2 regions of the Citrobacter koseri ATCC BAA-895 genome follow, and region 2 is predicted to be linked to the other one. Evidence: predicted binding sites of a transcription regulator. Region 2 holds the regulator's gene; the other holds the start of a gene.
The links. Region 2 encodes sigma-54, which starts transcription at its own class of promoters, with help from an activator protein. Its sites were predicted from a motif close to GTTGGCACANNTTTCGCTNT; they were not measured.
Positions count from the first base shown of each region.

Region 1: the regulator sigma-54 is predicted to act here: its motif matches at 5,523-5,542, upstream of glnK (P-II family nitrogen regulator).

Region 1 is NC_009792.1:2,507,082-2,514,487, reverse strand. It holds gene cof (HMP-PP phosphatase) at 1-70, shown strand, start outside; gene CKO_RS11540 (PLP-dependent cysteine synthase family protein) at 123-1,178, opposite strand; gene decR (DNA-binding transcriptional regulator DecR) at 1,291-1,749, shown strand; gene CKO_RS11530 (SmdA family multidrug ABC transporter permease/ATP-binding protein) at 1,794-3,566, shown strand; gene CKO_RS11525 (SmdB family multidrug efflux ABC transporter permease/ATP-binding protein) at 3,559-5,337, shown strand; gene glnK (P-II family nitrogen regulator) at 5,594-5,932, shown strand; gene amtB (ammonium transporter AmtB) at 5,964-7,250, shown strand; gene tesB (acyl-CoA thioesterase II) at 7,300-7,406, opposite strand, start outside.
Region 2 is NC_009792.1:4,243,850-4,251,255, forward strand. It holds gene CKO_RS19605 (calcium/sodium antiporter) at 1-757, shown strand, start outside; gene kdsD (arabinose-5-phosphate isomerase KdsD) at 772-1,758, shown strand; gene kdsC (3-deoxy-manno-octulosonate-8-phosphatase KdsC) at 1,778-2,344, shown strand; gene lptC (LPS export ABC transporter periplasmic protein LptC) at 2,341-2,916, shown strand; gene lptA (lipopolysaccharide ABC transporter substrate-binding protein LptA) at 2,885-3,439, shown strand; gene lptB (LPS export ABC transporter ATP-binding protein) at 3,446-4,171, shown strand; gene rpoN (RNA polymerase factor sigma-54) at 4,219-5,652, shown strand; gene hpf (ribosome hibernation promoting factor) at 5,675-5,962, shown strand; gene ptsN (PTS IIA-like nitrogen regulatory protein PtsN) at 6,088-6,579, shown strand; gene rapZ (RNase adapter RapZ) at 6,616-7,406, shown strand, end outside.

The DNA of each region.
Region 1 (7,406 bases), 1.7 Mb from region 2:
TAATCAGGCGGTCTCTCACTTTTTAACGCATTGGCTGGATAATCCGCATCTACCTTATTCCCCCGAATGAGCGATCCTTTCCAGCAAGCCAGGCCCGTAAAGCCTGGCTTTTTTTATGCCGCTTAACGGACGTTCAGCAGTTGGGCAATTTCCGCCTGCCACGGCGCTAAATCGCCAATGTGATCGTTAACCCACTGGGGATTGTAATAGGTGTCGAGATAGCGTTCGCCGCTGTCACACAGCAGCGTGACGAGAGAACCGGTCTCTCCGGCGTCGCGCATTCTGGCTGCGATCTGCAACGTTCCCCACATATTAGTGCCGGTGGAGGCGCCCACTTTACGGCCCAGCTGTGTTTCCAGCCAGTGCGCGGTCGCGACGCTGGCGGCGTCGGGTACGCGCAGCATTTCGTCCACCACATCCGGGATGAAGGAGGGTTCCACGCGCGGGCGGCCAATCCCCTCAATTTTGCTGCCCACCGGGCTGCGCAATGTGGCGTCGCGATCCTGCCAGTAGGGCAGGAAGACCGAGTTTTCCGGGTCAACCACCATCAGGCGCGTGTCATACCCATGACAGCGAATATAGCGGCCAATTGTCGCTGACGTGCCGCCCGTCCCCGCGCTCATCACGATATGCTTCGGCACCGGATTAGGCTCACGCTGCATCTGATGGAAAATACTGTCGGCGATATTATTGTTGCCGCGCCAGTCGGTGGCGCGTTCGGCATAGGTGAACTGATCCATATAGTGACCGTTCAGTTCGTGCGCCAGCTGCTCAGAGGCGGCGTAAATCTCGCAGGCGCTTTCGACAAAGTGGCAGCGACCGCCATAAAACGCAATTTGTTCGATTTTGCGTTTTGCCGTGCAGGAAGGCATTACCGCGATAAACGGCAGGCCGAGCAGTCGGGCGAACCAGGCTTCGGAAACCGCCGTTGAACCGGAGGAGGATTCAATAATGGTCGTGTTTTCTTTAATCCAGCCGTTACACAACCCATACAGGAACAATGAACGCGCCAGACGGTGCTTCAGGCTGCCGGTCGGATGGGTGCTTTCATCCTTCAGGTAGATCTGGATGCCCGGAAACGCTGGTAGCGACAACCGGATCAGATGCGTGTCGGCTGAACGCTGATAGTCAGCGTTAATTTCATTAATGGCGTTTTTAACCCAGGTGCTATTCATCATTAATTTCCATTTGTCATTTTGTGCCCAGATTAGCGAAAAGCACGGAAAAAATTGTTGCCATTTCACCTTTAAAATAGAATGTAGGGAGAAAAATCTTCTCTGTGGGGTGGGTATGTTAGATAAAATTGACCGTAAGCTGCTGCTTTTGTTGCAGCAGGACTGCACCCTCTCTTTGCAGGCGCTGGCCGATGCCGTTAATCTGACCACCACACCCTGCTGGAAACGGCTGAAACGTCTGGAAGACGACGGCATTCTCCTCGGTAAAGTCGCGCTGCTGGACCCGGAGAAATTGGGCCTGGGGTTAACGGCGTTCGTACTGATCAAAACCCAGCATCACAGCAGTGAATGGTACAGCCGCTTCGTGACGGTGGTCACCGAAATGCCGGAAGTGCTGGGGTTCTGGCGTATGGCCGGGGAATACGACTATCTGATGCGGGTTCAGGTAGCAGATATGAAGCGTTATGACGACTTCTACAAACGTCTGGTGAACAGTGTTCCGGGATTGTCAGACGTAACGTCGAGCTTTGCGATGGAACAGATTAAGTACACAACCGCTCTGCCTATTGAATAATTCTCCCGGAAAATATTGCTGGAAATCATGTCAGGATATAACGCGTGCGATTATTTGCTCAATTAAGCTGGTACTTCCGTCGGGAGTGGCGTCGCTATCTCGGCGCCGTGGCCTTGCTTATCATTATCGCTGTCCTTCAGCTGATCCCGCCCAAAGTGGTCGGGATCGTTGTGGATGGCGTCACTGCGCAACATTTCACTACCGGTCAGGTATTGATGTGGGTGGGCACGATGGCCATGATTGCGGTAATCGTCTATTTGTTGCGCTATGTCTGGCGCGTGCTGCTGTTCGGCGCCTCTTATCAACTGGCGGTTGAACTGCGTGAAGATTACTACCGCCAGCTCAGTCGTCAGCATCCTGAATTTTATCTGCGACACCGCACCGGCGACTTAATGGCGCGCGCGACTAACGACGTCGATCGTGTCGTCTTTGCCGCCGGGGAAGGAGTGCTCACGCTGGTGGATTCGCTGGTGATGGGCTGCGCTGTGCTGATCGTGATGTCAACGCAGCTCAGTTGGCAACTGACGCTGTTCGCGCTGCTGCCTATGCCGATTATGGCGCTGATGATCAAGCGCTACGGCGACCGTCTGCATAACCGCTTCAAACTGGCGCAGGCGGCGTTTTCCAGTCTGAACGATCGTACCCAGGAGAGCCTGACCAGCATTCGCATGATCAAAGCTTTTGGCCTTGAAGATCGACAGTCGTCGCTGTTTGCGGCGGACGCGGAAGATACCGGGAAGAAAAATATGCGGGTAGCACGTATCGACGCCCGTTTTGATCCCACGATTTATATTGCCATCGGCATGGCTAATCTGCTTGCCATCGGCGGCGGAAGCTGGATGGTAGTGCACGGTACGCTGACGCTTGGGGAACTGACCAGCTTTATGATGTACCTCGGGCTGATGATCTGGCCTATGTTAGCGCTGGCCTGGATGTTTAACATTGTGGAACGCGGTAGCGCAGCGTACAGCCGTATCCGCGCGATGCTGGCGGAAGCGCCGGTCGTCAACGACGGAACGGAGGCGGTGCCGGAAGGGCGGGGAGCGCTGACGGTCTCCATTCGTGAATTCAGCTACCCGCAAACCGCGCATCCGGCGCTGGAAAATGTGCAATTCCAGCTTGAGCCAGGGCAGATGCTGGGGATCTGCGGGCCGACGGGCGCGGGGAAAAGCACTCTTCTTTCGCTTATTCAGCGCCATTTCGATATTACGCAGGGGGATATCCGTTTTCATGATATTCCGCTGACGCGCTTGCAGCTTGATAGCTGGCGCAGTCGCCTGGCGGTCGTCAGCCAGACGCCGTTCCTGTTCTCCGACACGGTCGGCAATAACATCGCGCTGGGGCGCCCAAACGCGACGCAGGAAGAGATTGAACAGGTGGCGCGGCTGGCCAGCGTGCATGAGGATATTTTGCGTCTGCCTCAAGGATATGACACCGAAGTGGGCGAACGCGGCGTCATGCTATCTGGCGGGCAAAAACAGCGCATTTCTATTGCGCGCGCGTTACTGCTCAATGCGGAAATCCTGATTCTGGATGATGCGCTGTCGGCGGTGGATGGCCGTACCGAACACCAGATTCTGCATAATTTACGCCAGTGGGGAGAGGGGCGCACCGTGATTATTAGCGCGCACCGCTTATCCGCTCTGACGGAAGCCAACGAGATTATCGTGATGCAGCATGGCCATATCGCCCAGCGTGGCGATCACGATGAATTAGTGCTGCAAACGGGCTGGTATCGCGATATGTATCGCTATCAGCAACTGGAGGCGGCGCTGACTGACGCTCCTGAAATCAACGAGGAGACGGCAGATGCGTAGTTTTGGACAGTTATGGCCGACCCTGAAAAGGCTGCTGGCGTATGGTTCGCCGTGGCGTAAACCGCTTGCCATCGCCGTGGTGATGCTGTGGATCGCGGCAGCGGCGGAAGTCAGCGGCCCGTTACTTATCAGCTACTTTATCGACAATATGGTCGCGAAGAGCCACCTGCCTCTGGGCATGGTCGCGGGGCTGGTGGCGGCGTACATTGGCTTACAGTTTCTGGCGGCGGGGCTGCATTATGCGCAGTCGCTGTTGTTTAATCAGGCGGCCGTCGGCGTAGTGCAACAGCTGCGTACCGATGTGATGGATGCCGCTTTGCGCCAGCCACTGAGCGCCTTTGACACGCAGCCGGTGGGGCAACTGATCTCTCGCGTGACCAATGATACGGAAGTCATCCGCGACCTTTACGTTACGGTCGTGGCGACGGTGCTGCGTAGCGCGGCGTTAATTGGCGCGATGCTGGTCGCCATGTTCAGCCTCGACTGGCGGATGGCGCTGGTCGCGATGGCGATTTTCCCGGCGGTGCTGGTGGTGATGGTGATTTACCAGCGCTATAGCACGCCGATTGTGCGCCGCGTGCGGGCATATCTGGCGGACATCAATGATGGCTTCAATGAGGTCATTAACGGCATGAGCGTCATTCAGCAGTTCCGCCAGCAGGCGCGGTTCGGCGAGAGAATGGGGGAGGCCAGCCGCTCGCACTATATGGCGCGGATGCAGACCCTGCGACTGGACGGCTTTTTATTGCGCCCGCTGCTCAGCCTTTTTTCCGCGCTGATCCTCTGCGGATTACTGATGCTGTTTAGCTTTACCTCGCGCGGCACCATTGAAGTCGGGGTGTTGTACGCCTTTATCAGCTATCTGGGGCGTCTGAACGAGCCATTGATTGAACTGACGACCCAACAGTCGATGTTGCAGCAGGCTGCGGTGGCGGGGGAGCGCGTATTCGAACTGATGGACGGCCCACGCCAGGATTATGGTCGGGATGAGCGCCCGTTGCAGTCGGGCAGGATTGACGTTGATGATGTCTCCTTCGCCTACCGTGACGACAATCTGGTGCTGCAAAACATTACGCTCTCCGTTCCGTCGCGCAGCTTTGTGGCGCTGGTCGGGCATACCGGCAGCGGCAAGAGTACCCTCGCCAGCCTGCTGATGGGGTATTACCCGCTTACACAGGGAGACATTCGCCTTGACGACCGTTCGCTGTCAACGTTGAGCCACGGGGTTTTACGTCAGGGAGTCGCGATGGTGCAGCAGGACCCGGTGGTGATGGCGGATACGTTCCTGGCGAACGTTACGCTGGGGCGCGATATTTCGGAGGAACAGGTCTGGCAGGCGCTGGAAACCGTGCAACTGGTGGAGCTGGCGCGTAGTCTGAGCGAGGGTATCCACACCCGGCTGGGCGAGCAGGGCAATAATCTGTCCGTCGGGCAGAAACAGCTGCTGGCGCTGGCGCGGGTGCTGGTTGATACGCCGCAGGTTCTGATTCTGGATGAAGCCACCGCCAGCATTGACTCCGGTACTGAGCAGGCGATTCAGCAAGCGCTGGCGGCAGTGCGTGAACACACCACGCTGGTGGTGATTGCACATCGCCTGTCAACCATTGTTGATGCGGACACCATTCTGGTGCTGCATCGCGGGCAGGCGGTCGAGCGCGGTACGCATCAACAACTGCTCGAAGCGCAAGGGCGTTACTGGCAGATGTACCAACTACAGCTTGCCGGTGAAGAGCTGGCGGCCAGCGCGCGTGAGGAATCGCTCAGCGCCTGATGGTGCTGCGCTTATCAGGCCTACGGACAATGCGCTCTTGTAGGCCGAATAAGGTGCTTACGCCGCCATCCGGCAATCAACAATCTGGTGCAAAAATGTAACGTACCATGCACCGTTATAGTGCGTTTTTTCTTTTCCTTCCCCTGCCGTACCCTACAAGCCTGAATTATCCCGCGTTTTTCATTTCTGGCACACCCCTTGCAATATCCCTGTCGTGAAGCGGCAGACATTATCGAATTCTGACAGGAGGGGATCTATGAAGCTGGTTACCGTGGTAATCAAACCGTTCAAACTGGAAGACGTCCGTGAAGCACTGTCTTCGATTGGTATTCAAGGGCTGACAGTCACCGAAGTGAAAGGCTTCGGGCGTCAGAAAGGCCATGCCGAGCTGTACCGCGGTGCGGAATACAGCGTCAACTTCCTGCCCAAAGTGAAGATTGATGTGGCGATTGCCGACGACCAGCTTGATGAAGTCATTGAGGTCATCAGCAAGGCGGCCTACACCGGAAAAATTGGCGACGGCAAAATTTTTGTCGCTGAGCTGCAACGTGTCATTCGTATTCGTACCGGCGAAGCCGACGAAGCGGCACTGTAACTCCTGGCACACAGTGATAGGGAACGAAAAGATGAAGATAGCAACGATGAAAACTGGCCTTGCTTCACTGGCTTTGCTTCCAGGTCTGGCAATGGCGGCTCCGGCGGTTGTGGATAAAGCCGACAATGCCTTTATGATGATTTGCACCGCGCTGGTGCTGTTCATGACCATTCCGGGCATTGCTCTGTTCTATGGCGGATTGATCCGTGGAAAGAACGTGCTGTCGATGTTGACGCAGGTTGCCGTCACCTTCGCGCTGGTCTGTATTTTGTGGGTTGTTTACGGCTATTCGCTGGCCTTTGGCGAGGGGAACAACTTCTTTGGCGACTTCAACTGGGTGATGCTGAAAAATATTGAGCTCACGGCAGTGATGGGCAGTTTCTACCAGTATATTCACGTTGCTTTCCAGGGCTCTTTCGCCTGCATTACCGTCGGGCTGATCGTAGGGGCGCTGGCTGAACGTATCCGCTTCTCTGCGGTACTGATTTTCGTGGTGGTGTGGCTGACGCTCTCCTATATCCCGATTGCGCATATGGTCTGGGGCGGCGGTTTGCTGGCTTCTCACGGCGCGCTGGATTTTGCGGGCGGTACGGTCGTGCATATCAATGCGGCGATTGCTGGTCTGGTGGGCGCTTATCTGATTGGCAAACGTGTCGGCTTTGGTAAAGAGGCGTTCAAACCCCATAACCTGCCGATGGTTTTCACCGGCACCGCGATCCTCTATATCGGCTGGTTTGGCTTTAACGCCGGGTCGGCGGGCATGGCGAACGAGATTGCTGCACTGGCCTTTGTTAACACCGTGGTGGCAACGGCTGCCGCTATTCTGGGGTGGATTTTCGGCGAGTGGGCGCTGCGCGGTAAACCGTCTCTGCTGGGCGCCTGCTCCGGCGCTATCGCGGGACTGGTCGGCATAACGCCAGCCTGTGGTTACATTGGCGTCGGCGGCGCGTTGATTCTCGGTGTCGTTGCGGGGCTGGCGGGTCTGTGGGGCGTGACGATGCTTAAACGTCTGCTGCGTGTGGACGATCCTTGCGATGTGTTTGGCATCCACGGCGTTTGCGGCATCGTTGGGTGTATCCTGACCGGGATCTTTGCATCCACCACGCTCGGCGGTGTAGGGTTTGCCGAAGGCGTGACGATGGGGCATCAGCTGCTGGTGCAGCTGGAGAGTATCGCTATCACCATCGTCTGGTCTGGCGTAGTGGCGTTTATCGGCTACAAACTGGCGGATATCACCGTTGGGCTGCGCGTACCGGAAGAGCAGGAGCGCGAAGGTCTGGACGTCAACAGCCACGGCGAGAATGCGTATAACGCCTGATCATCAACAGGCCGAATGGCGACGCTTTTGCGTCGCCATTCGGCCATTTTCAATTGCGATTGCGCATCACGCCTTCCTGAACGGTCGACGCGACCATCACGCCATCCCGCGTGTAAAACTCCCCACGAACAAAACCACGGGCGCTGGAAGCCGAGG
Region 2 (7,406 bases):
CGGCTCCAACATCATCAATATCTTGCTGATTCTGGGCCTAGCGGCGCTGTTTCACCCTTTTACCGTGCATTCTGATGTTTTGCGCCGCGAATTGCCGCTAATGTTATTTGTCAGTGTGCTGGCGGGTTCCGTCCTGCACGATGGCGAGCTGAGCCGTAGCGACGGAATCTTTCTTCTGCTGCTGGCCGTGCTATGGCTGCTGTTCATTGTTAAGATCGCGCGCCTGGCGGAGCGGCAGGGAAATGACAGCCTCACCCGGGAGCAGGTGGCGGAACTGCCGCGCGAAGGCGGCTTACCCGTCGCGTTTTTGTGGCTGGGTATCGCGCTGATTATTATGCCGATGGCGACGCGGATGGTGGTTGATAACGCCACCGTACTGGCGAACTACTTCGCCATGAGCGAACTGACTATCGGCCTGACGGTGATTGCGATTGGCACCAGCCTGCCGGAGCTGGCGACGGCGATCGCGGGCATCCGCAAAGGTGAAAATGATATCGCCATTGGCAACATTATCGGCGCCAATATTTCTAATATCGCCATCGTTCTGGGGCTGCCTGCATTGATTACGCCAGGCGACGTCAACCCGCTGGCGTTTGGGCGTGACTATAGCGTGATGCTGTTAGTGAGCATTGTTTTGGCATTGCTGTGCTGGCGGCGTCCGCGCCAGATTGGTCGGGGCGCTGGCGTGCTGCTGACCGGCGGTTTTATCGTATGGCTGGCGATGCTGTACTGGCTATCGCCGCTTCTTATTGGATAACGGGAAAACGGACTATGTCGCACTTAGCGTTACAACCGGGTTTTGACTTTCAGAAAGCAGGCAAAGACGTCCTGGAGATTGAACGTGAAGGCCTGGCGGAGCTTGACCAATACATCGACCAGAACTTCACGCTCGCCTGTGAAAAAATCTTCTCGTGCACAGGCAAAGTCGTTGTCATGGGGATGGGAAAATCAGGTCATATCGGGCGGAAAATGGCCGCCACCTTTGCCAGCACTGGCACTTCCGCCTTTTTTGTTCACCCAGGCGAGGCCGCGCATGGCGATCTCGGCATGGTCACCTCGCAGGATGTGGTGATCGCGATTTCCAACTCTGGCGAATCCAATGAGATTGCCGCATTAATCCCGGTTCTCAAACGCTTGCAGGTGCCGCTGATTTGTATCACCGGGCGGCCAGAAAGCAGCATGGCGCGTGCGGCGGATGTGCATCTGTGTGTTAAAGTGCCGAAAGAAGCCTGCCCGTTGGGTCTGGCGCCGACCAGCAGCACCACGGCTACGCTGGTCATGGGCGATGCGCTCGCGGTCGCGTTATTAAAAGCCCGCGGCTTTACCGCCGAAGATTTTGCGTTGTCGCATCCGGGCGGCGCACTTGGCCGTAAACTTCTGCTGCGCGTTAACGATATCATGCACACCGGCGATGAAATCCCGCATGTGAATAAAAACGCCAGCCTGCGTGATGCCCTGCTGGAAATTACGCGTAAAAATCTCGGCATGACCGTCATTTGTGATGACACAATGAAGATTGACGGCATCTTTACCGATGGCGACTTGCGTCGTGTTTTCGATATGGGTGTGGATGTTCGCCAGTTAGGGATTGCCGACGTCATGACGCCAGGGGGAATTCGCGTTCGCCCCGGTATTCTCGCCGTTAACGCCCTGAACTTAATGCAGTCCCGTCATATCACCTCCGTTTTGGTTGCTGATGGCGACCAGTTACTGGGTGTGTTACATATGCATGATTTACTGCGTGCAGGCGTAGTGTAGAAACTCAAGGATAAAAGAAATGAGTAAAGCAGGTGCGTCGCTTGCGACCTGTTATGGCCCCGTCAGTACACAGGTTATCGCCCAGGCGGAAAACATCCGTCTGCTCATCCTCGATGTGGATGGCGTGCTGTCTGATGGTCTGATTTATATGGGCAACAACGGTGAAGAGCTGAAGGCCTTTAACGTCCGTGATGGCTACGGCATTCGCTGTGCGCTCACTTCCGGGATTGAGGTCGCTATTATTACCGGACGAAAGGCTAAACTTGTAGAAGATCGCTGTGCCACCCTGGGGATCACGCATCTCTATCAGGGGCAGTCGGACAAACTTATCGCGTTTGGCGACCTGCTCGATAAGCTGGGCGTTGCGCCTGAAAATGTGGCTTACGTCGGTGACGATCTGATCGACTGGCCGGTGATGGAAAAAGTGGGTCTGAGCGTTGCGGTCGCTGATGCGCATCCGCTCCTGATCCCTCGCGCCGACTATGTGACGCATATCGCCGGTGGACGCGGCGCGGTGCGGGAAGTGTGCGATCTACTCTTGCTGGCGCAGGGTAAGCTTGATGAGGCCAAAGGGCAATCGATATGAGTAAAACCAGACGTTGGGTTATCATTCTACTGTCGTTGGCCGTACTGGTGTTGATCGGAATTAATCTGGCGGATAAAGACGATCCTGCTCAGGTTGTGGTGAACACCAGCGATCCGACTTATAAGAGCGAGCATACCGATACGGTCGTCTATAGCCCGGAAGGCGCGTTGAACTATCGTCTTATTGCGCAGCACGTTGAATATTATTCAGAACAGGCGCTTTCGTGGTTTACCCAACCGGTATTAACCACCTTTGATAAAGATAAAGTCCCGACATGGTCGATTAAAGCGGATAAGGCGAAATTGACCGAAGACCGGATGCTCTATCTGTATGGTCACGTTGAAGTCAATGCGCTGGCGCCTGACGCTCAACTACGCAGAATCACGACGGATAACGCGACGATCAACCTGGTGACGCAGGATGTCACCTCTGAAGATCTGGTCACGTTATACGGAACAACATTTAACTCCAGCGGACTGAAAATGCGCGGCAACTTACGCAGCAAGAACGCCGAGCTGATTGAAAAGGTTAGAACCTCCTATGAAATTCAAAACAAACAAACTCAGCCTTAATCTTGTGCTTGCCAGCACACTTCTGGCCGCCAGTCTTCCGGCGTTCGCGGTCACCGGCGATACCGAACAACCGATTCATATTGAATCGGACCAGCAGTCACTGGATATGCAGGGTAACGTGGTGACGTTTACCGGAAATGTCGTCGTGACTCAGGGCACCATCAAAATCAATGCCGACAAAGTGGTCGTCACCCGTCCGGGCGGCGAGCAAGGCAAAGAGGTGATCGACGGCTTCGGCAACCCGGCGACGTTTTATCAGATGCAGGACAACGGCAAGCCGGTAAAAGGCCATGCCCAAAAAATGCATTATGAGCTGGCGAAAGATTTCGTCGTCCTGACCGGTAACGCCTACCTGGAGCAGCTCGACAGCAACATCACCGGCGATAAGATCACTTACCTGGTGAAAGAGCAGAAAATGCAGGCGTTCAGCGAAAAAGGCAAACGTGTAACGACGGTTCTGGTGCCGTCGCAGTTGCAGGACAAAAACAAAGACCAGGCCCCGGCACAGAAGAAGGGTAACTAATTCGTTATGGCAACATTAACTGCAAAGAATCTTGCGAAAGCCTATAAAGGCCGTCGCGTGGTGGAAGATGTCAGCCTGACCGTGAATTCCGGGGAGATCGTCGGTCTGCTCGGGCCGAACGGCGCAGGTAAAACCACTACCTTCTACATGGTGGTGGGCATTGTGCCGCGCGACGCTGGCAACATTATTATTGACGATGAAGACATCAGCCTGCTGCCGCTGCATGCCCGCGCGCGTCGCGGTATTGGCTATTTACCGCAGGAAGCCTCCATTTTCCGCCGTCTGAGCGTGTTTGATAACCTGATGGCGGTGCTGCAAATTCGTGACGATCTCACGACCGAACAGCGTGAAGACCGTGCCAATGAACTGATGGAAGAGTTCCACATCGAGCATCTGCGCGACAGCCTCGGACAAGCGTTGTCCGGCGGTGAACGCCGCCGTGTGGAGATTGCCCGCGCGCTGGCCGCAAATCCGAAATTTATCCTGCTGGATGAACCGTTTGCAGGCGTTGACCCGATTTCCGTCATCGACATCAAACGCATTATCGAGCACCTGCGCGACAGCGGTCTCGGCGTTCTGATTACCGACCACAACGTTCGTGAAACGCTGGCGGTGTGTGAACGCGCGTATATTGTCAGCCAGGGGCATCTGATCGCACACGGCACACCGACAGAAATCCTGCAAGACGAGCACGTTAAGCGCGTATACCTTGGGGAAGACTTCAGACTCTGATAGGGTAGAAGACTGCGACGTCACAGCGGGAGAAAACGACTCTGAACATGAAGCAAGGTTTGCAACTCAGGCTCAGCCAACAACTGGCGATGACGCCCCAGCTACAACAGGCCATCCGTCTGTTGCAGTTGTCTACGCTGGAACTTCAGCAGGAACTTCAGCAAGCGCTGGAGAGTAATCCGCTGCTTGAGCAAACCGATCTTCACGATGAAATCGACACGCGCGAAACCCAGGACAACGAAGCCCTGGATACCGCAGACGCGCTCGAACAGAAAGAGATGCCCGAAGAGCTGCCGCTTGACGCCAGCTGGGATGAGATTTACACCGCAGGTACGCCGTCCGGCACCAGCGGCGACTACATCGACGACGAGCTGCCGGTGTACCAGGGCGAAACCACGCAGTCCCTCCAGGACTACCTGATGTGGCAAGTCGGGCTGACTCCGTTCTCGGATACCGATCGCGCGATTGCCACCTCAATTGTCGATGCCGTTGATGATACCGGCTATCTCACCATTTCGCTGGATGACATTCTCGAAAGCATCGGCGATGAAGAGATCGGCCTCGATGAAATAGAAGCGGTACTCAAACGCGTTCAGCGCTTCGATCCCATCGGCGTGGCGGCGAAAGATCTCCGTGACTGCCTGCTGATCCAGCTCTCACAGTTCGATAAATCCACGCCCTGGCTGGAAGACGCCCGGTTGATCATCAGCGATCACCTCGATCTGCTGGCCAATCATGACTTCCGCACCCTGATGCGCGTTACGCGGCTGAAAGAAGAGGTACTGAAAGAGGCGGTCAATCTTATCCAGTCGCTCGATCCCAGACCGGGTCAGTCTATCCAGACCGGCGAACCTGAATATGTGATCCCGGATGTGCTGGTGCGTAAGCATAACGGTTACTGGATGGTGGAGCTGAACGGCGACAGCATTCCCCGTCTACAGATCAATCAACATTATGCCGCCCTGTGCAACGGCGCGCGTAATGATGCCGACAGCCAGTTCATTCGCAGCAACCTTCAGGATGCGAAGTGGCTGATCAAAAGTCTGGAAAGTCGCAACGACACCCTGTTACGCGTGAGCCGCTGTATTGTTGAGCAGCAGCAGGCCTTCTTCGAGCAAGGCGAAGAGTTTATGAAACCGATGGTGCTGGCGGACATCGCCCAGGCCGTCGAGATGCACGAATCGACGATTTCCCGTGTGACCACGCAGAAGTATCTGCACAGTCCACGCGGCATTTTTGAACTGAAGTATTTCTTTTCCAGCCATGTGAATACCGAAGGCGGAGGCGAAGCCTCTTCCACGGCGATACGTGCGCTGGTGAAGAAATTAATTGCTGCGGAGAACCCCGCGAAGCCGCTGAGCGACAGCAAGTTAACCTCTATGTTGTCGGATCAGGGTATCATGGTGGCGCGCCGCACCGTTGCGAAGTACCGAGAGTCTTTATCCATTCCGCCGTCCAATCAGCGCAAACAGCTGGTTTGAACCAACCGATAAGGAAGACACTATGCAGCTCAACATCACTGGAAATAACGTCGAAATTACTGAAGCCCTGCGCGACTTTGTCTCAACCAAATTCGCCAAACTTGAGCAGTATTTTGACAGGATTAATCAGGTCTACGTTGTTTTGAAAGTGGAGAAGGTAACACACATCTCGGATGCGACACTGCATGTAAACGGTGGCGAAATTCACGCCAGCGCGGAAGGTCAGGATATGTATGCCGCCATTGACGGTTTGATCGATAAACTGGCAAGGCAGCTAACGAAACACAAAGATAAACTGAAACAACACTAATTGTCCGGGCAGTTAGCGAGTGCAGGACGGCCTGTTGTGACGCACAACAGGCCATTTGTACAGTTAGCGCTCCGAATCTGCCTCATCAGGAATCATCCTGATGGAACAGGTTCTTAGGTGAAATTATGACAAATAACGATACGACTCTACAACTGAGCAGCGTACTTAACCAGGAATGTACGCGCAGCGGCGTTCACTGCCAGAGCAAAAAACGTGCGCTGGAGATTATCAGTGAACTGGCGGCAAAACAGCTCAGCCTGCCTCCGCAGGTGGTATTTGAAGCAATCCTGACGCGTGAGAAAATGGGCAGTACCGGCATTGGCAATGGTATCGCCATCCCGCACGGCAAGCTGGAAGAAGATACGCTGCGCGCCGTCGGCGTGTTCGTCCAACTCGAAACGCCTATCGCTTTCGATGCCATTGATAATCAACCGGTCGATCTGCTTTTCGCCCTGCTGGTGCCCGCAGATCAGACCAAAACGCATCTGCATACACTGTCGCTGGTCGCTAAACGTCTGGCGGATAAAACCATCTGCCGCCGTCTGCGCGCCGCGCAGAGTGACGAAGAGCTGTATCAAATCATCACTGACACCGAAGGTGGAAAGGATGAGGCATAACCACCCAATGGCATCTGTTGTGAGGAGAAACGGTACATGGTACTGATGATCGTCAGCGGTCGTTCAGGGTCAGGGAAATCTGTCGCCCTGCGTGCGCTGGAAGATATGGGTTTTTACTGCGTGGACAACCTCCCCGTGGTGCTGTTGCCCGATCTGGCTCGTACGCTGGCCGATCGCCAGATTTCTGCGGCCGTCAGCATTGACGTGCGTAACATGCCTGAGTCCCCTGAAATTTTCGAGCAGGCGATGAACAACCTGCCCGATGCGTTTTCACCACAGCTTCTGTTCCTTGATGCCGATCGCAACACGCTGATTCGCCGTTACAGCGATACGCGCCGTCTGCATCCGCTTTCCAGCAAAAATCTCTCCCTGGAGAGCGCCATCGACCAGGAAAGCGATCTGCTGGAACCGCTGCGTTCCCGCGCCGATCTGATTGTCGATACCTCTGAAATGTCCGTGCATGAACTGGCGGAAATGCTGCGTACCCGTCTGCTGGGCAAGCGCGAACGCGAGCTGACAATGGTGTTCGAGTCCTTCGGCTTCAAGCACGGTATTCCAATCGATGCCGATTATGTTTTTGACGTGCGCTTCCTGCCTAACCCGCACTGGGACCCGAAACTGCGTCCAATGACCGGCCTCGATAAACCGGTTGCGGCATTCCTCGACAGGCACACAGAAGTACACAATTTTATCTACCAGACTCGCAGCTATCTTGAGTTATGGTTACCCATGCTGGAGACAAACAACCGTAGCTATCTCACCGTAGCCATCGGCTGTACCGGCGGGAAACACCGTTCGGTGTATATTGCAGAACAGCTGGCAGACTA